3 regions of the Ornithinicoccus sp. genome follow, and region 2 is predicted to be linked to each of the others. Evidence: riboswitches for the same ligand, from Rfam matches in the RefSeq annotation. Region 2 holds a riboswitch; each other region holds the start of a gene.
The links. A riboswitch is a leader RNA that binds a small molecule or an ion and turns the genes downstream of it on or off. The one in region 2 is predicted to bind thiamine pyrophosphate.
Positions count from the first base shown of each region.

Region 1: another riboswitch for thiamine pyrophosphate. It lies ahead of AC1QRC_RS19350 (ABC transporter permease); the one in region 2 lies ahead of thiM (hydroxyethylthiazole kinase).
Region 3: another riboswitch for thiamine pyrophosphate. It lies ahead of AC1QRC_RS19395 (thiamine ABC transporter substrate-binding protein); the one in region 2 lies ahead of thiM (hydroxyethylthiazole kinase).

Region 1 covers NZ_CM169976.1:3,866,582-3,874,120, forward strand. Annotated here, with positions in the region: gene AC1QRC_RS19340 (GntP family permease) at 1-515, shown strand, start outside; gene AC1QRC_RS19345 (GTP-binding protein) at 580-1,665, opposite strand; gene AC1QRC_RS19350 (ABC transporter permease) at 1,754-3,439, opposite strand; TPP riboswitch at 3,432-3,543, opposite strand; gene AC1QRC_RS19355 (hypothetical protein) at 3,513-3,704, opposite strand; gene AC1QRC_RS19360 (hypothetical protein) at 3,873-4,220, opposite strand; gene AC1QRC_RS19365 (cell wall-binding repeat-containing protein) at 4,512-6,635, opposite strand; gene AC1QRC_RS19370 (hypothetical protein) at 6,877-6,981, opposite strand; gene AC1QRC_RS19375 (M14 family zinc carboxypeptidase) at 6,935-7,539, opposite strand, start outside.
Region 2 covers NZ_CM169976.1:3,489,426-3,496,964, reverse strand. Annotated here, with positions in the region: gene moaC (cyclic pyranopterin monophosphate synthase MoaC) at 1-429, shown strand, start outside; gene AC1QRC_RS17455 (GNAT family N-acetyltransferase) at 426-1,049, shown strand; gene AC1QRC_RS17450 (hypothetical protein) at 1,132-2,244, shown strand; gene AC1QRC_RS17445 (aldo/keto reductase) at 2,334-3,257, shown strand; tRNA gene AC1QRC_RS17440 (tRNA-Ala) at 3,338-3,410, shown strand; gene AC1QRC_RS17435 (sulfite exporter TauE/SafE family protein) at 3,664-4,458, opposite strand; TPP riboswitch at 4,591-4,684, shown strand; gene thiM (hydroxyethylthiazole kinase) at 4,676-5,485, shown strand; gene thiE (thiamine phosphate synthase) at 5,482-6,150, shown strand; gene AC1QRC_RS17420 (bifunctional hydroxymethylpyrimidine kinase/phosphomethylpyrimidine kinase) at 6,147-7,539, shown strand, end outside.
Region 3 covers NZ_CM169976.1:3,874,766-3,882,304, forward strand. Annotated here, with positions in the region: gene AC1QRC_RS19375 (M14 family zinc carboxypeptidase) at 1-1,717, opposite strand, end outside; gene AC1QRC_RS19380 (hypothetical protein) at 1,926-2,174, shown strand; gene AC1QRC_RS19385 (dihydrofolate reductase family protein) at 2,315-2,872, opposite strand; gene AC1QRC_RS19390 (hypothetical protein) at 2,931-3,104, opposite strand; gene AC1QRC_RS19395 (thiamine ABC transporter substrate-binding protein) at 3,216-4,355, opposite strand; TPP riboswitch at 4,353-4,463, opposite strand; gene AC1QRC_RS19400 (hypothetical protein) at 4,490-4,690, opposite strand; gene AC1QRC_RS19405 (DUF4235 domain-containing protein) at 4,964-5,245, shown strand; gene AC1QRC_RS19410 (polysaccharide biosynthesis protein) at 6,030-7,247, shown strand; gene AC1QRC_RS19415 (MraY family glycosyltransferase) at 7,244-7,539, shown strand, end outside.

The DNA.
Region 1 (7,539 bases), 380 kb from region 2:
TGCTCGGTGCGTATGCCATGGCCCGGCGCAGCCTCCGGGTCGGCGGCACCTCGGCTGCCTTCGAGAAGGGCCTGCACACCACCGGCGAGATCCTGCTGGTCACCGGCGTCGGCGGATCCCTCGGGGCAGTCATCGAGGCCACCGGCCTGGCCGAGGTCCTCGGCGGGCTGTTCTCCGTCAATGCCGCCGCACCGGTGCTTGTCAGCGTGCTGCTCGCCTGGTTCATCGCGGCCCTGCTGCACCTGGCGATCGGCTCGGTCTCGGTGGCCGCCATCACGGCGGCTGGGATCATCGCCCCGATCCTGGGGTCGCTGGGCGTCGCCCCGGTGGTGATCGGGTTGGCCATCGCGTCCGGATCGCTGTTCGCGTTGCAGGTCAACAGCAACTTCTTCTGGATGTTCAAGGCCCTGCTCGGGCTGTCCACCTCCGGCAGCCTGAAGACGTTGACGGTGGTGACCTCCATCGCCAGCGTGATCTCCATCCCGCTCGTCCTGGCGGCCAGCCTGGTCGCCTGACGGTCTCGGCCGGACCGCTGGACTGCGGTGTCCTCGAGATGAGGACACCGCAGGTCAGCAGGGCCTATGCCGCGCGGGTCGTGGCACCGAGCCAGGGCTCCAGCCCGTCGGCGGCCACCTCCCAGCGCGGGCCGCGGCCGCGCAGCTCGTCGTCGGTGAGCAGCATGCCGGCAAAGGCACTGCGCAGCTGTTCCCGGGCGTCCCCGTCACCGAACAGCCCGGTGAACAGCAGCCGGGTGAACGGTCGCTCCCGGCCCCACGACCCCTGGGCGCCGATGCTCAGCTGACCGCCGGCGCCGTCCCAGACACCGACCTGATCGGGCCGGCTGGCCACCCAGAAGCACCCGCGGGTGCGGCAGCTCACCCCGCCGAGGCCCGCGATGTCGTGCTGCAGCCGGTACGGGTTCAGCGGCACGTCCGCCGTTAACTCCATCCGCCAGGAGTGCCTCCCCTCCCGGTCTCGGAGCGGCCCCCGGTGGACGGCGGCCGCCCATCCCTCGCTGGCGGCGTGGTCGTGCAGCCCCTCCAGGAGGGTCGCGACCGGCAGTTCCGGCCACCCGCCCGAGACCGGGACCCCCGGGCGGGCCAGCTGGTCCAGCACCTCCAGCCCTTCCGGCGCGGCGTCGCCGGAGACGGTCACGACGTCGGCGTACTCCACCATGGCGCCGAGCACCTCCCCCACCCCGCGGTGGTCATCTCCGGCATCGCCCGGATAGCGCTCGGACAGCAGGTCGTCCCCGAGCAGGTCCGTCACCAGGCGCGCCCCGTCCAGGGCGACCACGACGCCGGCGACCCGCACGCTCGGGGCCACCTGCCGGTCGTGGCCCAGCACCCGGCACACGGACAACCCGTCGGCAGCCATCGGCAGGTGCACGACGATCGCCTGCCACCGCCCGAGCTGGCCGAGCCGTTCCAGCGTGGGGATGACGTCCTCGCGGACCGCGCAGCTGGCGCAGGCGTGCTCCAGCGGCACGACCTCGCGCTCGAGCACCCCGCTGAGGTCGCTCACCGTCCGGCGCAGGGTCCCGGCCGCGACGTCGAGCTCGTGCCGCACGACCACGGGCTGCGGCAGGTCGAACTGCAGGCCGAGCGTCGCGGCCGCCATGGACTCGGCATGCAGCCCGGTCACCAGGTAGAGCGGGGTCGTCATGGGGCACCTTCCGACGCGGCTAGTTGAGAACGGTTCTCACTATAGCCCAGGGCAGACGCCCGTATGCCGTGGGTCGGCCCACGTGCGGTCAGAACGTGCCGACGTGGCCCACCCGCAGCCGTTCGACCAGACCCATCACCGTCACCGTCAGCACCGAGAGCACGACGGAGGCCGCGAGCGCCATGCCGAGGTTGTCGGCGCCGGGGCGGCTGATCAGGTCATAGATCAGCACCGGCACGGTCGGCCGCTCCGCGCGGGCCAGGAAGCTCGTGGCGCCGAACTCCCCCAGCGACACCGCGAAGGCGAAGCCGGTGGCGGCCAGCAGCGGCCGCAGCATGACCGGGGCCTCGACCGTCCAGGAGGCACGCAGCGGCCCGGCGCCCAGGGCGGCGGCCGCCTGGCGCAGCCGCGGGTCGACGGAGCGCAGCACCGGCGTGAGGGTGCGCACCACGAGCGGCAGCGCGACCATCGCCTGGGCAATCGGCACCAGCACCGGGGAGGTGCGCAGGTCGAACGGCGGCCGGTCCAGGGTGATCAGGAAGCCGAAGCCGACGGTGACGGCGGAGATCCCCAGCGGCAGCATGAAGGCGGCGTCCAGCCCGGCGACCAGCCGGCGGGCCGACGGCAGGCGGGGCCGGCGGGACACCACGACCGCGACGCACACCCCGAGCACCATCGCCAGCACGGTGGCGTCGATCGCGGTGCGCAGTGAGTTCTCCAGGGCCTCGGTGACGCTGGCCCGCATCGCCGGGGAGGCCTGCGGGTCGGACAGCGCGCGGTAGTTGCCCAGCCCCCACTCCCCCCGCACCCGCAGCGACCGCACCACGAGCGAGCCGACCGGCAGCAGGATCAGCAGCACCGCGAGGCCGGCCACGGTGAGCACCGGGATGTCGCCGCGTCCGGGGGCACGCGCCGCCGACCCGGTGCCGCCGCGCTTGAGCGACTGCTCCCGCCGGGACCTGGTGCGGGCCGCGACGGCCAGCATCGCCACGACCGCGGCCAGCTGCACCAGGGACAGCACGGCCGCCGCCCGCAGGTCCAGGAACTGGGTGGTGAGCAGATAGATCTCGGTCTCGATGGTGCCGTACCGCAACCCGCCGAGGGTCAGCACGACCCCGAACGCGGTGGAGCAGAACAGGAACACCAGGGTCCCCGCCGACACGATCGCCGGCGCCAGCGCAGGCAGCGTCACGGTCCGCAGCACCTGCCACGGGGTCGCCCCCAGCGCGGCGGCGCTCTCCTCCGCGCGCCGGTCCAGCCCCTCCCACATGCCGCCGACGGTGCGCACGACCACCGCCAGGTTGAAGAACACGAACGCCATCAGGATCGGCACCCAGTGCCCGTCGAGCCCGAGGAAGCCCAGCGGCCCCCCGCTGGAGAGCAGCGAGCGGAACATCACCCCAACCACGACCGTGGGCAGCACGAACGGCATGACCACGACGGCGCGCAGCAGTCCGCGCCCGGGGAACCGCAGGCGATAGAGGGCAAACGCGAGAGGTATGCCGAGGAGCAGGGTGATCACGCTGCCCGCCGTGGCCATCGCGAGGGTGAAGAGGAGCACCCGGCCGGTCCGGGCCCGGCCGAGCACCTCGGGGATCCCCGAGAGGTCCCAGACCCCGTCCGGCCGCAGGCCACGGTCCAGCATCCCGGTGACCGGCCAGCCGAAGAAGATGATCAGGAAGGCCACCGGCACCAGGGCCAGCACGACCAGCCCCGCGGCAGGCCCGAGCACGTGCAGGCGCGGGCGCCGGCTCGGGCGGGTGGGACGCAGCATCTGGTCGACTTCCTCCACCGGTACTAACCGGATCAGGTTCGAGGGTCTGCGGCGTCCTGTCCTCGCCGCACTCTCAGCGCTGGGGCGCTCCCCTGTCGTGGTCCAGCCACCCTACCGCGGGGGCGTCCGTGCGGACGGCGCTGCCGCGGGGCCCCTGGTCGGGGGCCTCGCTGTCGTCGGCCGGGGTGAGGAGCAGGAGGGTCAGGGCGGCGAGGGCGCCGAGGTTCCATCCGGCGCGGCGCTGGGACTCACGGGTGTCAAGCACGGCGACTCCTTCGTCAGGGGCCCCGTGGTGCACGAGCAGTCACGGTTGCCCACGTGGGAGATGGTGTACACCCGGGATGTCGCAATTGCGTCGCCGCGAGCAGCGTCCCCGCGTGCAGCGCCACCGGGAGGTCAACCCCAGGGAGCTTCCCGGGTCCAGTTGGGTGGCCTACGGCTGCCCGACCCGTGGCGGCCCATCCACCACACGGGGAGGAAGGGGCCGACTCGTCGCGGATCGTCCCTTGGCGGGAACCGCCGCCCGCCGCTTGTCTTTCGCGATGAGCTCGACGTCGGGCCAGTCCTCGCCCTGCACGATCTCTCCGGTGGCACCCGTATCGCGGACCAGGGCCAACGAGAATCCAGTGCCCTCCAACGCCGCCACGACCTGGCCGCGGGCCGCACGGAAAGCCAGCCCCACAGCCTCGGCGAGGGTGAGGTTCTCCCGGGCGCTGAGCAACTCGGCGGCGAGGGTGGGCCACACCGGACCGTGCCCCCTGACGATCCTCGGCCCGCCCATGGTCCAGCATCCCCCAGGATGGGACCAACCCGCGGCGGGCCTGTGGATAACGACCGCCGGATCGCAATCCGGGGCGTCGGGGAGAGGGGTGGCGACAGACTGTGCAGTGCCCCGTATCTCGGGGCAGAGCACAGTGTCCACCACATCCACCAACGAGGCCTCCAGGGTGCGGGCTCCGGCATGCGGGCTCCGGCGTGCCAGGTCCCGCCGTGCCAGGTCCCGCCGTGCCACGGCCCGGCCCCGCGGGTGCGGGACCGGGCCGTGGCGTGGTGCGGTTGACCTCAGGCGTTGCTAGTCGAAGAACACGACGAGATCGTTCTGCACCTGCTGGGAGACCGCGTTGGTGCCGCCGAGCACGATGATCCGCTCCGGGTCGAGGCGGTCGAGCTCAGCGATGGTCGCCTCGGGCAGCGCGTCGGGACGCGTCATCAGGATCGGCCCGCCGATGGAGACCGAGATCGGCCCACCGGTCATGGCGTCGGCGTAGACCTCACCGGTGGCCACGAACACGGCGTTGACACCCGGCTCGTAGTCCCCGGACAGGGCCGCGGCCGTGCCGTAGCGGTCGTCGCCGAAGACCCGGGTGACGGTGCCGTCGGTGTAGGCCTCCAGCTCCGTGAGGACCTCGTTCGAGACGGCAGCCTCGCCGCCCAGCACGATGATGTCGGAGACCCCGAGCTCCCCCAGCGCGGCGGCCGTGGCCGCCGGGAGCTGGTTGTGCCGGGTCAGGAGCACCGGTGCGTTGAGCGCGCCGGCCCGGGAGGCGGCGGCCAGCGCGTCCGGGAAGTCCGAGCCGGCCGCGACGTAGGCCAGGTCACCGCCGACCGGGTAGGTCAGTGCGGCCTCGGCCGCCGTCGCGTAGCGGTCCGCGCCGAAGATCCGGCTCACCTCGTCCTCGGTGTCGGCCAGGGCCAGCTCCTCCAACTGCGGGATCAACGAGTTCGAGACGGCCGCGTTGCCGCCCAGGATCACGATCCGCTGCGGCTCCAGCCGGGTCAGCTCGGCGACCGTGTCGGCCGGCAGCGAGGCGGTGCGGGTCAGCAGCACGGGGGCGTCGTGCGTGCCACCGAGGGCACCGGCCGGCATCGCGTCGGGGTAGTCCAGCCCGGTGGCCAGGAACACCACGTCCTGCCCGGGGCCCCACGAGGTGGCCGAGATCTCCGCGGCCGTCCCGTAGCGGTCCGAGCCCCAGATCCGTTCGACGACCTTGCCGTCCTGGGTCCAGGTGAAGTTCACCGTGTCGGTGGCCGAGCAGGCTTCCTCCGGGTCGGGACGGGCACAGCCGCTGATGTTGTCCGTGCCCGGGTTGGTGCCGGTGTAGCTGAACGTGGTCTCGCCGCTGGCGTCGGTCGTGCCGGTCCCGGTGCCGCTGTTGGCACCGCTGACCGCGAACTCGACGACCGTGTCGGCGACCGGGGCGCCCTCGTCGTCGGTGAGGGTGGCGGTCACCGTGTGCTCGGTGCCCACCTCGGCGTTGCCCGTGTCAGGGTCCAGGTCCAGGTCGTGGGTGACGACCACGGCACCGGGGGCGCAGTCGACCTCCGGGTTGGGGGTGTAGCCGACGACCAGGTTGTCCAGGAACACGGCCGTGTCCAGGATCGTGTCGCCCTGGTCGAAGACCGAGAAGTACACCGAGTGGGCGCCCGGCGTGATCTCGGTGGAGGCGGCCAGCCGCACGGTGGCGGCGCCGTAGGTGTCGCCGCCGTCGGGGCCGGTGCCGCCGTCGAACGCGGTGCCCGCGCCGTTCTCGGGGGTCATCCCGCCGATGCCGGTGGAGTTGATGCTCACCACGTTGCCCTCGGCGTCGAAGGCGAAGTTGTTGGGGGCGCTGATCTCCGAGCCCTCGGTCGTCCACGTCGAGTTGTCGAGCTCGGCGATGAACGCGTCGTTGAACTGGGTCCCGACGTAGACCGGGAACTCCTCGGACATGAACCGGAAGTCGAAGGACAGGCAGTTGGACCCGGTCGGGACGTTGAGGTCGACCTTGAGGATCGTCACGTCCCGGTCTGTGTTGCCGCGCACGGGAGCGCCGCCCAGGGGGTTGGAGGCGTGGGCGCCGGGCTGGTCGACGTCAGTCACCAGCCCGCTGGACAGGATGGCGAAGGTGCCGCCGTTGGTGGGAAAGCCGGTCAGCGCGCTGTCCCCCACCCCGGCGGTCCCCGGGTCCGGCTGGGTCTCGAAGCTGGCGCCGGTCACGTTCGCGGAGGGGGAGGCCAGCGCCTGCGCCAACTCGGAGGCGCTACCGGGGGTGATGGCGCTGGGTCCGACCTCCAGCGCGTCGACGGATGGGGCGGTGCGATCTGGGTATTCTTCCTGGGCGGTGGCACCGCCGGGGGCGAGTGCCACCAGCAGCAGCGGGGCAATGCTGCCGGCGGCCAGCCCGGCACGCAGCCGGGATGATGTGGTGCGGGGCATGAGTGGTGCTCCTTCGGCTCCGGGCCGCGCGCGGCCCAACAGGGGTGGGCGCACGCGACCACGGGATGCCGAAGCGTCGGCCGGGGCCGACCGGCAGGGTTGTCGCACAGGAAGAGCAGTCACGGTTGCCCTGGTGCGCAACATAACTACACCCGGTATGTCGCACTTACGTCGCTGTCCGCAGAATCACGCAACGCCGGCCACGACGTGACCGGCGTTGCGCGACCTATGGCTGCGCGCCTCAGCGGGCGTCGAGCACCTCTCGCAGCACCTCCAGGACACCCTCGTTGACGGCCGTCTCACCACCGAGTACGTAGGCGTGCGTGGTGTCCTCCGACGCCTCGATCCAGGTGCTGGTCGACTCCGGGAGCCGGTCGGCGCGGGTCAGCACGATGACCTCGCCCAGCACACCGCCGGGCAGCGCGTCGACCAGGTGACGGTCCTCGCCGGAGGCGACGGTCACCGAGGTGGCGTCCAGACCGGCGGCGACGTAGTGGTCGGCCACCGCGGTCGCGGTCTGCCACCGGTTGTCGCCGAAGACGCGGACCGGGTCCGGCAGCTCCTCCAGCACGCCGTCGGAGATGACGCCGACACCGCCGACGGCGACGGTGGCGTCCACGTCCTCCAGGTAGGTCGGCCGTGACCACAGGGACCGTCTCCTTGCGGACCAGCACGATCGGCGTCGCCGCGTCGGAGGCGGCGCCGGAGACGGCCAGGGCGTCGATCAGGTGCCCGTCCTCGCCGGAGGCCACGACCGCGTCGGGACCGCCGATGAGGCCGGCGACCTCCGTGGCGGTGCCGTACCGGTCGTCGCCGAAGACCCGGCTCACCTCGATGTCCAGCGCCTCCAGCTCCTCGACGACGGCCTCGTTGATCGCGGACGCACCGCCGACGATCTGCACCG
Region 2 (7,539 bases):
CACATGGTGGACGTGTCGGCCAAGGCCGTCACGGTGCGTTCCGCCTCCGCCGAGGGACTGGTGCTGATGGCGCCCGCGGCCGTCGCGGCGCTGCGGGAGGGGACCGTGCCCAAGGGCGACGCGCTGGGCGTCGCCCGGATCGCCGGGATCCAGGCGGCCAAGCGCACCCCGGACCTGGTGCCGCTGGCCCACCCCGTGGCCGTGCACGCGGTCGAGGTCGACCTCGACGTGCGGGACGAGGGGGTCCGGATCACCGCCACGGTGCGCACCGCCGACCGGACCGGGGTCGAGATGGAGGCGCTGACCTGCGTCAGTGTGGCCGCCCTGGCGCTCGTCGACATGATCAAGGCGGTCGACAAGTTGGCCACGATCACGGGGATCCAGGTGGTGGCCAAGTCCGGCGGACGCTCGGGGGACTGGTCCCGGTGAGACGGTGGCCCACCACGTTGCGGGCCCACCAGCCCGACGGGACGACCGTGACGTTGCGCCCGCTCGTGCGGGGGGACCGGGCGCGGTGGGGCGAGCTGCGGGAACGCAACCGTGACTGGCTGCGCCCCTGGGAGGCCACCCTGCCCTACGGCACGGAGCCGCGCCTGACCTTCGGCCAGCTGCGCCGCGGCCTGGACCGCTCGGCCCGCGAGGGACGTGCGCTGCCCTTCGTGATCGACGACGGATCCGGTGTCGTCGGTCAGATGCACCTGTTCGACATCGTGTGGGGTCCGCGCTGCACCGGGACGGCCGGCTACTGGCTGGACCGCGACGCGACCGGTCGAGGGCTGGTCACCTGGGCGCTGGCGATGCTCATCGACCACGCGCTCACCGACTACGGGCTGCACCGGGTCGAGGTGAACGTGCGGCCGGAGAACACCGACAGCCTCGCGGTGGTGCGGCGGTTGGGGCTGCGGGACGAGGGTGCCCGGCTCGGGCTGGTGCACGTCGACGGGCACTGGCGGGACCACCGCAGCTTTGCCGTCACCGTCGAGGACCTGGAAGGTGCCTCCCTCGTCGACGCCCTCACCCGGCTGGGCCGGGAGCGCCCCACGGCCTGATTCACAACAGTCACACCTGTCGCTTGGGCGACACACCGCGAAACTCCCGGAGCACGCTCCGCACCGTTTGTATGGTCGCCGTGTGAGCCCGAGCAGCCTGATCTTCTTCGTGATCATCACGGTCTGGGCTGTCTATGTGATCCAGCACTGGATCCGCCGCCGCGACCACGTCGCCACCGCCCGCTCGGTGGACCGCTTCTCCGCCGCGATGCGCGTGCTGGAGCGTCGCCGGGTGGTGCCCCAGATGAGCGTGTCGGCGCCGCAGCGTCCGTCGTATGCCGTGGGGCTGGCCCGTCCCGCCCACCCGGACGTGGTTGTCAAGCGGGCCCAGCCCCGGCTGACGCTGGTCGGCTCGGAGCCGGCCGCGGACCGGACCAGCGGTCCCGAGCCCACCCGCCCGGTGCCCGCCGGGCCCGCGCAGACCCGCCCCACGGCCGCGGCCTCCACCCCGGAGCAGCGTCCCGCCGGCCGACGGACGAAGTCCTCGGCCAGCCGGCCGCGGCGTACCGTCACGGCCAAGGCCCCCCTGTTCTCCCCGGCGCGCGTCAGGGCGCTCGTACTGCTGGTGGGCACCGCCCTGCTCGTGGCGGGGGCCGTGCTGGCCACGACCACCTGGTGGGCCGCACCGGCGGGGATCGCGGCGTTCGCGGTCTCCCTCGGCTACGCACGCGCCTCCGTCGCCCGGGCGCGGCGCCGTGCGGCGTCTCCCGTCCGGCACCCCTCCGCACGTCCGCAGGTGGGCGCCCGGCCGGAGAAGGCCCGCACCGCGAAGTCCCGCACGACGCAGCGCCGTCCGGCACGGCGCACTTCCGGCCAGGCGCCGCTCACTGCCGCGCCGGTGGCTGCAGCACGGGTCCGCGGGTCTGCCCCGATCTACGTGGCACCGGATGCGTCCCCGGACCATGTCCGGCCGACCGTGGCCGCTGGCCTCTACGACGTCGAGGCCGTCGAGGCAGCGCGCACGCCCGCCCCGGCCGCGGCCGAGACCCCGGTCGAGACCCGGGCCGAGGCGGCCCCGGGCACCTGGCAACCCGTCCCCGTCCCGCCCCCGACCTACACGCTGAAGGCCCGCGCCCCGCGCCCCTCCGAGCGGGTGGCTGCCGACACCCCGGTCGAGGACCTGCCCTTCGACGGCAATGCACTGGCGCTGGACGAGGAGTTCGAGGACCTGCCCCCCGTGCACCAGGTGGTCTGAGGCCCCGAAGGAGGCTGCCGCGCGGGGTGCACAGACCCCCGCCGGGATGACCCACCGTGGCTGCGGGGCAGGATAGGCCCATGACTTCGATGACCCACCGCCCACTCGGTGACTCCGGCCTGATGGTGAGCACCGTCGGGATCGGGTGCAACGCCTTCGGGACCCGGGTCGACGGCGCCGCCGTCCAGTCCATCGTCGACACCGCGCTCGAGGAGGGCATCACGCTCTTCGACACCGCGGACATCTACGGGCAGGGGAAGAGCGAGTCCCTGCTGGGTGCCGCGCTCGGTGACCGCCGCGACAAGGTGGTCGTGGCGACCAAGTTCGGGATGGACATGCAGGGCTCCAACGGGCCCGACTGGGGCGCCCGCGGCTCCCGGCGCTACATCCGCAAGGCCGTGGAGGCGAGCCTCACCCGTCTCGGCACCGACTGGATCGACCTCTACCAGCTGCACCGGCCGTGCCCGGTCACCCCGATCGAGGAGACCCTGTCGGCGCTGGACGAGCTGGTGCAGGAGGGCAAGGTCCGGTATGTCGGGTCCTCCAACCTCGCGGGGTGGCAGGTCGTGGACGCGGACTGGACGGCCCGCACCGCCGGGCTCACCCCGTTCATCTCGGCGCAGAACAAGTACTCCCTGCTGGACCGCTCCGCCGAGCAGGAGCTCGTCCCCGCCGCCGAGACGGTGGGCGTGGGGATCCTGCCGTTCTTCCCCCTGGAGTTCGGTCTGCTCACCGGAAAGTACCGGCGGGACCAGGCCCCGCCCCCCGGCAGCCGCCTCGCCGCGGACTCGCAGGCGGAGCGTCTGGCGGGCGCCGACTGGGACGAAATCGAGCGGATCGAGCAGTTCGCACAGGAGCGCGGCCGGACGGTGCTGGAGATCGCGATCGGTGGCCTGGCTGCCCAGCCGGCGGTCTCGTCGGTGATCGCCGGGGTGACCAGCGCCGACCAGGTGCGGGCCAACGCTGCAGCGGGTTCGTGGGTGCCGACCATCGAGGACCTGGCCGTGCTGTGAGGCGCGCCTGACCTGCGGCGGGACCCGAATCGGAATCTGGCCCTACCTGGTGCTAAAGTTCGTAGCCGCAAGCACGGCTTGGGGCTGTGGCGCAGTTGGTAGCGCGTCTCGTTCGCAATGAGAAGGTCAGGGGTTCGAATCCCCTCAGCTCCACCCCGCGCACGAGGCTCGAACCCTTGCCAACAGAATCGTTGGCGGGGGTTCGGGCCTTGTCGCTGTTCTGGGTCCAGTTGAGTGCGTTGGCGTTGACCTCGGGGTCGAGCAGCATCTCGAAGGGCCGGTTGATCTCACTCGCAGCTATAGCGATGAAGCCGGCTCGCTCGGAGCTGATACGACTGCTCGCTGACTGCGGTACATGGTGCACCGACGTTACCGTCCGGGACCCCGCGCAACTGCCCCGCGGCCTCTAGAGGACCGACCGGACCATCGCGCCGAGTACCACGCACAGCAGCACGATGTAGCCCACGGCGTGGACGCGGTCGGAGATCGCGGGCGGGCGACGGCGCAGCAGCACGATCACCGGGAGACCGCCGGCCAGGAGCAGCGCCCCGGCGCGCAGGTCCACCGCCCCGACGAGCGCGGCTCCGGGCAGGTCGCCCACCGGGTTGCCCAGCAGGAAGACGACACACGCGGGCAGGCTGATCGCCAGGGTGAGGGCGTTGGCCAGCGAGGCCACGGTGCGCATGTCCAGACCGGAGCGGCGCAGCAGCGGCACGGTCATCACGCTGCCCCCGACCCCCAGGAAGGAGGCGATCGTGCCGATGGGCACGCCCAGCAGCCCGCTGATGGCGAAGCGGTCCTCCCGGTCCCGCACCGTGGGGCGCACGAACCCGCGCCGCAGGCTCACGTCCAGGATCGTCGCCACCAGGTAGCAGATGAAGCCCCAGCTGATGAACGCCGACGGCGCCAGACGGGCGAGCCAGGCCCCGGTGGCGCCACCCACAGCCAGCAGCCCCAGGAGCGGCGCCGCCAGGCGGAGCCGGGAGAGCACACCCCGCCTGGTGGCGAGGGTGGCGACGGCGGCGTTCACCACCATGACGACCGCCGAGGTCGCGACGGCGACGGTGGGGGCGTCCGGGCCGATCGCGGCGTCCACCCACAGCACCACCGGGACGGTGACGAAGCCGCCCCCGAAGCCGAACAGGACGGTCGTCACCCCGGACAGGGCGCCGATGAACAGCAGCAGGAGGACGTCGGACACCGACCCATCCCAGCCGACGGGCGGCCGGTCCGACAAGGGGATGTGAGAAGTGTCCCCACGAGCCAGGCGTCCCATGCCACCCGGTGCCCCACCAGGCTCCGGCCCGGACGGCACCAGGTAGGGTGCTGGCCAGCACAAGACACGGGGTGCCCCTGCCGGGGCTGAGATCACACCCGCCGAACCTGATCTAGCTCGTACTAGCGAAGGGATGTCACGCATGTTGCGTACCCCCACGGACCTGACCGACTTCAGTTGCGCCGCCCTGGACCACGTCCGGAGCAGCGAGCCACTCGTCCACTGCATCACCAACAGCGTCGTGGTGAACTTCACCGCCAACGTGCTGCTCGCCGTCGGCGCGGCACCCGCCATGGTCGACATCCCCGACGAAGCTGGCCCGTTCGCGGAGATCGCCTCTGGGCTGCTGATCAACCTCGGCACGCCGACGGGGGAGCAGCGGGCCGCGATGCGGGAGGCTGCAAGCGCCGCGACCGGCGCCGGGACGCCCTGGGTCCTCGACCCGGTCGCGATCGGGTCCCTGCCGGTCAGGACCCCGCTCGCCCACGAACTGCGCGACCTCCGTCCGACCGTCGTGCGCGGCAACGCCTCGGAGGTGCTGGCCCTGGACGGGACCGGCGCCGGCGGCCGGGGCGTGGACGCCTCCGACGGCGTGGACGCAGCCCTCCCCGCAGCGCGCTCCCTGGCGGAGAGGACGGGCGCGGTCGTCGCCGTCTCGGGCCCGGTCGATGCCGTCACCGACGGGCAGCGCCTCGTCCGCATCGACAACGGCGACCCGGCCCTGACCCGGATCACCGGGGGTGGCTGCGCCCTCGGCGCGCTGCTGGCGGCCTTCGCCGCTGTTGACGAGGACCGGCTGGCGACCACGGTGGCGGCGATCACCGTCTACACCGTGGCGGCCGAGCTGGCCACGATCCGCTCGACCGGGCCGGGAAGCTTCGGGCCGGCGCTGCTGGACGTACTGGCCCAGGTGGACGCGGACACCATCGCTGCCCGGGCGGCACTTTCATGAGGGCCGACCTGTCGCTCTACCTGGTCACCGACTCCGCCCAGGTGGCCGCGGCCGGGCACACGCTGCCCGACCTGGTGCGGCGGGCGGTCGCCGGTGGCGTCACCGCGATCCAGGTCCGTGAGAAGCGGGCCACCGCCCGCGAGTTCCTGCACCTGGTGCACGGGATCGCCGAGGTGCTCCCCCCGGAGGTGGCGTTGCTGGTCAACGACCGGGTCGACGTGTTCCTGGCAGCCCGGGCCGCGGACACCCGGGTCACCGGTGTGCACGTGGGCCAGTCCGACATGCCGCCCGGGGCGGTCCGCGCCCTGGTGGGTCCGGACGCGGTCATCGGGTTGAGCGCCGGGACCGTGGAGCAGGTCCGTCGCGCCGCGCTCGACCCCGCGGGGGTGGACTACGTGGGGATCGGCGCGCTGCACGCCACCGCCACCAAGGACGACGCCCCCGAACCACTGGGGCTCACCGGCTTCGCCGCGGTGCTCGCCGAGAGCCGACTGCCCGCCGTCGCCATCGGCGGCGTGACGCCGGCGGACCTCCCCGCCCTGCGCGAGGCGGGTGCCGCCGGCGCCGCGGTGGTCTCGGCGGTGTGCGCCGCACCCGACCCGGAGTCCGCCGCGCGCGAACTGCGCCGGGCCTGGGACGACGCAAGGTCGGAGGACGCGCGATGACGGGCGAGCCGATGACGCCGCAGCCGGCACACGGCATACCCCGGGTGTTGAGCATCGCGGGCACCGACCCGACCGGCGGCGCGGGTCTCCAGGCGGACCTCAAGAGCATCGCGGCCAACGGCGGCTACGGCATGGGCGTGGTGACCGCGCTCGTCGCCCAGAACACCCATGGCGTCCGGTCCGTGCACGTGCCGCCGGTGCCCTTCCTGCTCGAGCAGCTCGAGGCCGTCAGCGACGACGTGGAGATCGACGCTGTGAAGATCGGCATGCTCGGCTCGGCGCAGATCGTGGAGGCGGTCGGCGGGTGGTTGGACCGGGTGCGCCCGCCCGTGGTGGTGCTCGACCCCGTCATGGTCGCCACCAGCGGGGACCGGCTGCTCGACGCCGATGCCGAGCAGGCGCTGCGGGAGCTGCTCGCCCGGGCCGACCTGGTGACGCCCAACATCCCGGAGTTGGCGATCCTGGCCGAGGAGCCGGTCGCCGAGGACTGGCCGGCCGTGCTGGCCCAGGCGGCGCGCGTCTCGGAGCGCCACGATGTGGTCGTGCTCGCCAAGGGTGGTCACCTCGGCGGGGACCGGGCGCCCGATGCGCTGGTGGACGCCACGGGCGGAAAGGTCGGGATCGAGGAGTTCGACGCGGAGCGCGTCTCGACGCGGAACACCCACGGCACCGGGTGCTCCCTGTCCGCCGCCCTGGCGACGCGCGGTGCGGGTGCCGATGGATGGGGTCCGGCGGTCGCCGAGACGAAGCGGTGGCTCACCGAGAGCCTCCGGCACGCCGACGACCTGGCGGTGGGCACCGGCCACGGGCCGATCCACCACTTCGCCGGGCTGTGGGCCCGGGGCGGCACCGCCACCGCGCCGCAGCCCGCCGAGGTCGCCCGACGGTGGTGGGCCGACGTGGCCCCGATCCTGGCCGAGATCGACGAGCTGCCGTTCGTCCGGGGCCTGGGGGAGGGGAATCTGGAGCGGGAGCCGTTCGTCTGGTACCTGGCGCAGGACGCGATCTATCTGCGCGAGTTCGCACGGATGCTCGCCGAGGCGAGCAGGCTGGCACCGACCCCGCAGGAGCAGGCGTTCTGGGCCTCCAGTGCCGAGGGCGCGATCGTCACCGAGCTCGCACTGCACGAGAGCTGGATCCCGGAGGGCACCATGTTCACCGCGGAGCAGGGCAGGGCGACCACGGCCTACCTGGACCACCTGGTGGCCGCGGGCGCCGGTGGCAACTACGCCGTGCTGGTGGCGGCGCTGCTGCCGTGCTTCTGGATCTATCAGGACGTCGGTGACCGGTTACGGCCGCTCTCGCACCCCGGGCACCCCTACCGTTCCTGGCTGGACACCTACGCCGACGAGGCCTTCGCCGAGTCCACCCGTCGCGCGATCGAGGTCG
Region 3 (7,539 bases), 390 kb from region 2:
TCGCGTGCGTGATGTTCGGGTGCTGGTCGGCCACAGCGTCCACGTTGCGCGACTCCGGCTCGGAGAGCTCCTCCGGCCCGGCAAAGACGTCGGAGCGGCAGTTCAGCGAGCCGCCCACGAACCCGTCGTGGACCGAGCCCACCGCGTAGTTGCGGTTGATGTCCACACCCCAGCTGTCGGCATACTGCGGGTCCCGGTCCAGGCCCTCGCAGTGCTCGGTCATGTTCCGTCGCTGCCAGTTGTTGTCGTTGAAGGAGTAGTTCGCACCGTCCGGGTTGACGACGGGCAGGACGAAGATCTCCACCTCCTCGAGCAGTTGCGCGGTCTCCTCGTCGGTGTAGGCGTTGGCCAGCATCCGCTCGGCGAACTCCAGGGTCGCCAGCGGGGTCACCCACTCCCGGGCGTGCTCCTGGCTGTAGGCGAAGACGCCGGGTCGCGACCCGTCACGGTGCTCCCCGATCCGCAGCATCCGGACCGTGGCCGGCTCCGGGTCCAGGTGCGAGCCCTCCAGCCCGTCGTCCAGGACCTCCACGGCCTCCGGCATCAGCGCGCCGGAGGACCCCTGCGGCACGAAGGCGCTGAACTGCTCGGGGAACTCGGCGGTGATGAAGGACGCCACCTCGTCGGTCGTGCTCGTCACCTCCCCCTCGGCGTCGGTGGCCAGGGCGAGGAACAGCGTGCGGTCCGCGTAGCTGCCCTCCAGCTCCTGGTCCGGCTCGCCGGGCGCCTCCACCCGCACCTCGATGTCGTTCGCCCCGTCGGAGCCGTAGTCGACCGACTCGATGACGACGGCCCCGGTCGCCCGGTCGCCCACGAGGGCCTTGGCAGTGCGCCGGTAGCCGTTGGTCAGGTCGGGCAGCTCGACGATCTCGGCCAGCTCGGGGTACTGCTCGGCGAGCCGGTCGATCCGCTCGTCGATCTCGGCCGGCGTCATGTAGCGGTCGATGAAGTCGTGCTGGTAGCCCTCGGGCAGCTCCGGCGTCCCGGCCCGCGGCCACAGGACGGGCTCGGCGGAGGCGCTCCCGTCCTGGTTGGACGTGGCGGTCACGGCGACGGGGGCGTCCGGCAGCGGCACCGGCAGGTAGTAGTGGAACATGTACTCCCCGGCGTCGACGTAGCGGAACAGGGAGAAGGTGCCGGTGGTGCCGTCGGCGGTCTCCCACTCCACCTCGATCTGCAGCTCGGGGTCCTCGGTCGCCGAGGTGGACACCTGGACCTGCAGGAAGGTCTGCCCGGCGTCCTCCCACCAGTAGGCGTGGTCGAACGTCAGCGTGTCGGCGGGCTGCACCTGCCCGTTGACCGTCTGCGGCGTCAGGCCGGTGGCGCGGCGCTGCTCGGAGGCCTCCCGGCTCGCCTCGAACCGGGCCTGGGCGTCGCCCTCGCGCTGGATGACCTGGCGCACCGTCGCGCCCTGCTCCTGGAGGGCGGCGAGCTCGTCACCGGTGAGGACGAGGTCGACGAGCACGGCGCCGTCCCGGGAGTCCGGCGACGGGGCAGGCACCGCCGCGATGTCGGCACCGTCGGCGACGAGCGTCTCAAGGACCTGCCGGTCCGGCAGCTCCAGCCGCAGCAGCGCCCTGTCCGAGCCCTCCGGGAGGCCCTCGTGCTGGACCTGTTGGGCACCCGGTGGAGCACCGTCCCCGGGCGCCGCGAGCGCCCCCGGGGTGGCCACCAGCAGGGCAGCAGAGAGGGCAACGGCGAGACGACGACGCGACATGGGCGTTCCTTATCGGAGCGTGCTGTCGGCCGTGACAGGGGGTCCCGGATCTGCCGGGCACAGCTGACGATTCGGTGCGTTCAATCCTGTCCGGGTGACGTTGAGCCGTCAACCGGAAGGGGTGGCGCGGGCACGGGTGGTCGGCCCGTTGACGCTGCCGGCCACCGGCCGCCGCGCGCGTCCGGTCGCCCGGGGCTATGGTCGAATGATGGACACGGAAGAGAAGGAAGCACTGCAGAGCTGGTGGCTGGCCCTCTCCGAGGAGAGCCAGGCACAGGCCGGCCGGTTGGCCGAGGGAGACACCATCCCGGAGGGCCTGTGGGTCGAGCTGTACGAAGCCGGTGTTCCACAGGCCGCCTCGTGGTGGCCCCGGACCGAGGAGGAGGAACGACTCGCGCCGGATCGGTTCGTGCGGTTCGTCGCCGACCAGGACAAGGACGCCGGGCCCGTCAACTGACCCCGCCCTCCTGGGACACCTGGCGGCACGGCATGGCGGGTAACTTTCCGGCTACTCACTAGCGGATTTTGCGGCTACTCACTAGCGGCTTTTGCATCTCCGGCGGGCGGACCGGGGCGCTCCCCGATGGTGAGCCACCCTCAGGCCTCGGGACGCAACCGGTAGGTGAGCACGGCGTTACCCACGGACGTCGCCGCGCTGTCGACGAGCTCCAGCCGAGTGATCGGGACCGTGTCGTCGAACAACCGGCGCCCCTGGCCCGTCGCTGGGTGGGTGGTCAGGGTGAGCCGGTCGATGACGCCGGCCAGGAACAGCGACCGGATCGTGTCGATCCCGCCGGTCACCGTGATAGCACCCTCCGACCCGTCCTCGGCGAGGCGGCGGACGTAGTCGGCCGGGTCGCCTTCGGCGACCACGCTGTTCTCCCACGTGGACACGTCGTACACCGTCGAGGTGATCACGTGCTTGCGCACCGGGTTGATGAAGGCGCCGAACGGGTCGTCCCCCGCGGCGTTCGGCCAGTAGTCGGCCCACTCCTGCCAGAGCTTTCGGCCGATGACTACGTCGGTGACGTCGCCGATGCCCTGGCCCATGAACTCCATCTCCTCCGGGCCGAAGGCGTCGAACTGCCACTGGTCGGGTGACTCCACGACCCCGTTGATGGCGTGGAACAGGTGTGCGCTGACGGTGCGTGCCATGAGGAGAGCCTCTCGTATGCAGTGGGTCGCCGGGATAGACCCGTGCCCACCGCGGAACTCATCGGCTCTGGCTGACCACCCTTCGGGCCGGGACGGCCGGAGCGGACGCGGTGCTGCGCTGCGGGCTCGCCACGAGGAAGGCACCGTCCACCGTCCGGGACGCCTGGGCGAGCCCGAGCGCGAGTCGGATGAGGGCCAGCAGGCCCACCATCACGGCGATTGCAATCCACATACATCGAGTGCACCGCGCGCGCGATCAACAGGACAACCCACCTGAGGTAAACATCGGCCAACAAATGCTCTCGGGCTGGCCTCATCCCTCCAAAGCCCTCGGCGCGCCCGATCAGCCGGTCGCGATGTCGGCCCACTCCCGCACCCAGGTCTCCCGGTTGGCCTCGATGTCCTCGGGAGCGACCTCGATCGGGGTGTCGGCGACCTCGGCCCACTGCGCCCACACCTCGGGCAGCTCGACCTGGGTGGAGACCGGGAAGACGTACATCGAGTCCGGGATCGCCGCCTGCACCTCGTCGGTCAGCAGGAAGTCGATCAGCGCCTGCGCGCCCTCGGGGTTGGCCGCGCCCTCGATGACCCCGGCGTACTCCACCTGCCGGAAGCAGGTGTCCAACAGTGCGGAGGTGGTCGGCTCGTCGCCATCCTCGGGGATGGTGAACGGCGGGCTGGAGGCGTAGGACAGCACGATCGGCCGGTCACCGTCGCCACCGCCGGCGGTGAAGTCGACGGTGTAGGCGTCGGTCCACCCCGAGGTGACCTTGGCCCCGTTGGCCATCAGGTCCTCCCAGTACGACGCCCATCCGTCCTCGCCGAACTCCCCGATGGTGGCCAGCAGGAACGACAGCCCCGGGCTCGAGGTGCTGGCCCCGGGGGTGACGAAGAGCCCCTCGTACGTCGGGTCGGTCAGGTCCTCCAGGGTCTGCGGCGGGTCGATCCCCTCCTCGGCAAACCAGGTGTCGTCGATGTTGAGGCAGACGTCGCCGTAGTCGATGGGGGTCAGGTATGCCGATCCCTCACCCGCGAGCGCGTGTTCGGCCGCACCCTCCGGCAGGTCGGCGGGGGTGTACTCGGCCAGCACGCCCTCGTCGACGGCGCGCGAGGCGAAGGCGTTGTCGATGCCGAAGACGACGTCGCCGACCGGGCTGCCCTTGGTGAGCACCAGCTGGTTGGTGACCGCTCCGGCGTCACCGGCCGCCTGGACCGTCACCTGGTAGCCGGTCTGCTCGGTGAAGGCCTCGAGGTGCTCCTCCGGCAGGTTGAACGAGTCGTGCGTGACGAGCACGACCTCGCCACCCTGGGGGCTTCCGGCCGTTGACGTGCTGGTGCCCTCGTCGGTGCCACCACCCTCGCCGGCGGGCTCGTCCTCTCCCCCACCCAGCGAGCACCCTGCGAGCGCCAGCACGGTGGCGGCGGCCACGGTGCCCTGGGCGAGGGAGAAGCGGGCGCGGGTGGTACGGGTGATGGAACGCATGGATGTCCTCCGACTTCCTCCGCCGGCGTTAACCGGATCAGGTTCGAGGGTCTGCGGCGATCGGACTCGCCGCACTCTCAGCGCGTGAGCGCTCCCCTGTCGTGTGTGCGCCCGACCTTACCGTGCCGGCGGTGCTAGGAGATCCGCGGCTCCCTGTCCGGCTTGGTCCACTCCTCCTCGGACTGGGTCGGCGACTGCCCGGGGGCCTCGTCGTGAGGCGGGGTCTCGTTGAGCACCTCCGACGCCCGATCTAGCACGCCGGACGCGTGCCTGAGTGCGAGCACGAGCCAGATCAGGGCCAACGCCCCGACGGCAAGCGCGATCGCAGTCCACATCTGTCCAGCCAAGCCGCCAACCAACAAAGAGCACAACCACTATCGAGTAAGGGAGAGCCCACCTGATGCACAACTTTGACCCTTCCCAGGGATTCCTCACGCCCAGGTCATGGACAGATCAACCACCTGGGGCGCCCGATCACCCGGGCGCCTCTCGTGTCCTCTCGTCAGGGCCGGACCCCACGAGAAGGACGCCGCGACGGTCCGCAGGTAGTCTGCGAGAGAACACCCACGAACCACTCGTGGGCGGGACCGACCGAGGGAAGGTAGAGCATGGGCAACCTGGTCTGGAAGCTGATGGCAACCGGCGCCGCGATGGCGGCCGGGATCGTCGCCAGCAAGGCCACCGACGGCACCTGGAAGTTCGTCACCGGAGGCGACTCCCCGGCCAACCCGGAGGACCCGGACATCGATTGGAAAGAGGCGATCGCCTTCGCGCTCGTCTCTGGCGCCATCATCGGGCTGAGCCGTATGGTCGCCAACCGACAGGCGGCCGCGATCTACAAGAAGTCGACGGGGCACCTGCCCCAGCAGTTGGCGAAGAAGGACAGCTGACCGACTTCCTCGGCGATGATTCGTCGTCTTCGCATAGTCGCGTCTCTCGGTAAAGGAATCGCGCTAAGACGCCCAATAGCCCATAAACGAGACCTACCGCCTCAAACTTGTCGGCTTGCTCACCTACAGACGGCATGAGAGGATTCGCGCGTCTTTTGGCCGCTCCTCGACGGAGGTTTCCGCAATGACACCCCGGCGGCGCACGTCCGATGCCGTCGCTCAGGTGCTCTACGCCCTGGGCGATGGTGCATGCGTGGTCTGTGGCCGTCATCTTCACCGTGTGGCTGCGTTTTCAGTACGACTTCTCCAGGACCTTCGTGCCCGAGACGTGGACGGTGGCCGGCTGGGCAGCGCTGATCCAGATCACCCTGGGCATGGTGTTGGGGCCGTATCTCATCAGGCACCAACGCGGGTCGTTTGAAGAGGTTGTCTCCGTTGCTCGGGCGGCGCTCCTGACCGGGACTATTCCTTGGCGTCTGGGCGATATGGATCGATCCCTATATCGTTCCCCGTTCAGTTCCGGCCGTCGGCGGAGCAGTGGCCCTTATCCTCATGCTCGCGGTGCGCTTCGTTATCCGTTCCTGGCGGGCGCGAGTCGCGGTCCGGCGAGACGTCGGGGCGAACGTCATCATCTATGGGGCGGGCGTGCTCGGGCGTCGACTCCTCGCCAATATGGTGCAGGACGACCAGGCTGTCCTTCCGGCCGGTTGCCTTCCTGGATGACGACCGCCGCAAGCGCAAGCTCCGGGTCGAAGGTGTGCCTGTCCGTGGCGGACGGGACGCGATGGTCCGTGTCGCCAAGCGCTATGACGCGACGCACCTAGCAGTGGCCATCCCCCTGGCCGATGCCAGCCTGATGCGAGAGATCAAGAATCTCGCGGCGAAGGCCGACCTCACGGTCAAGGTGCTGCCGACGCTGAATACCTTGATGGACGAGAACCCGCACGTCTCCGACCTGCGGGACATCAATCTCGAGGACCTCCTCGGGCGCCGGGCCACCCAACTCGACCAGGGAGCGATCGCCGACCAGATCACTGGCAAGGTCGTGCTGGTCACCGGCGCCGGCGGCTCGATCGGGTCGGAGCTGTGCCGTCAGATCCGCCGGTTCAACCCCTCCCGACTCCTCTTGCTCGACAGGGACGAATCGGCCCTGCACGACACGCACCTATCGCTGACGGGACGCGGACTGCGCGACAGCGACGACATTCTCCTGACAGACATCCGGGATGCCCAGGCCTTGGAGCAGGTCTTCGAGCGCTTCCGTCCTGACGTGGTCTTCCACGCGGCTGCCCTCAAACACCTGCCCATCCTCGAACGGTTCCCGCTCGAAGCCTGGACCGTCAACGTCCTGGGGACGCTCAACGTGCTCTCTGCCGCAGCACACAGCGGGGTCGGCACCTTCGTCAACGTGTCCACGGACAAGGCCGCGAATCCGTCCTCGGTCCTTGGCTATACCAAACGGACGACCGAACGGCTGACCGCGCATTTCGCGACCACCCAACCGGGTCGCTACGTCTCGGTCCGATTCGGCAACGTCCTGGGGTCCCGCGGTTCCGTGGTGCCTATCTTCACCGAGCAGATCCAACGCGGGGGGCCGGTCACGGTCACCCACCCCGAGGTCGAGCGCTACTTCATGCTGATCCCCGAGGCATGCCAACTGGTCATGCAGGCGGCCGCGATGGAGACCGACGGTGATGTCCTGGTCCTCGACATGGGCACTCCCGTGAAGATCCTGGAGGTTGCCACGACGCTCATCGGTATGTCGGGGCGGCGCGACATCGAGATCGTGTTCACGGGACTGCGGCCGGCGGAGAAGATGTCCGAAGAGCTCTTCGGACTGGACTATCGCCATTCCACGAGCCATCCGTTGGTCCAGTCGGTGAGCGTCCCCGTGCTCGATCCGCTGGCGCTACAGATGGTCGACCCCCAGCGTGTCGACGAACTGGTGGGGTGGCTCCGGCAACGCTCGAGTCCGGTGGAGAGCGTCATACCCCGCACATGATCGAGTGGTCCCTGCTCGCGCTGGGCGCCGCCGCGGCGACAACAGCCCTCGCCCCTGCCGTCCTCCGGCTGCTGCACCGCCTGGGTGCCCTGGACGTGCCCAACCACCGTTCCTCCCACGAGGAGCCGACGATCCGGGGCGGCGGCGTCGCCTGCGCGCTCGGGATCCTGGCCACGGCCGCCGTCGCACAGGTCCTCGGCGTGGACGTTCCGTGGCCAGCCCTCGCCGCCGGGCTCGCCATGGCGCTGCTCGGTTTCGTCACGGACCTGCGCGACCCGTCAGCCATCGCCCG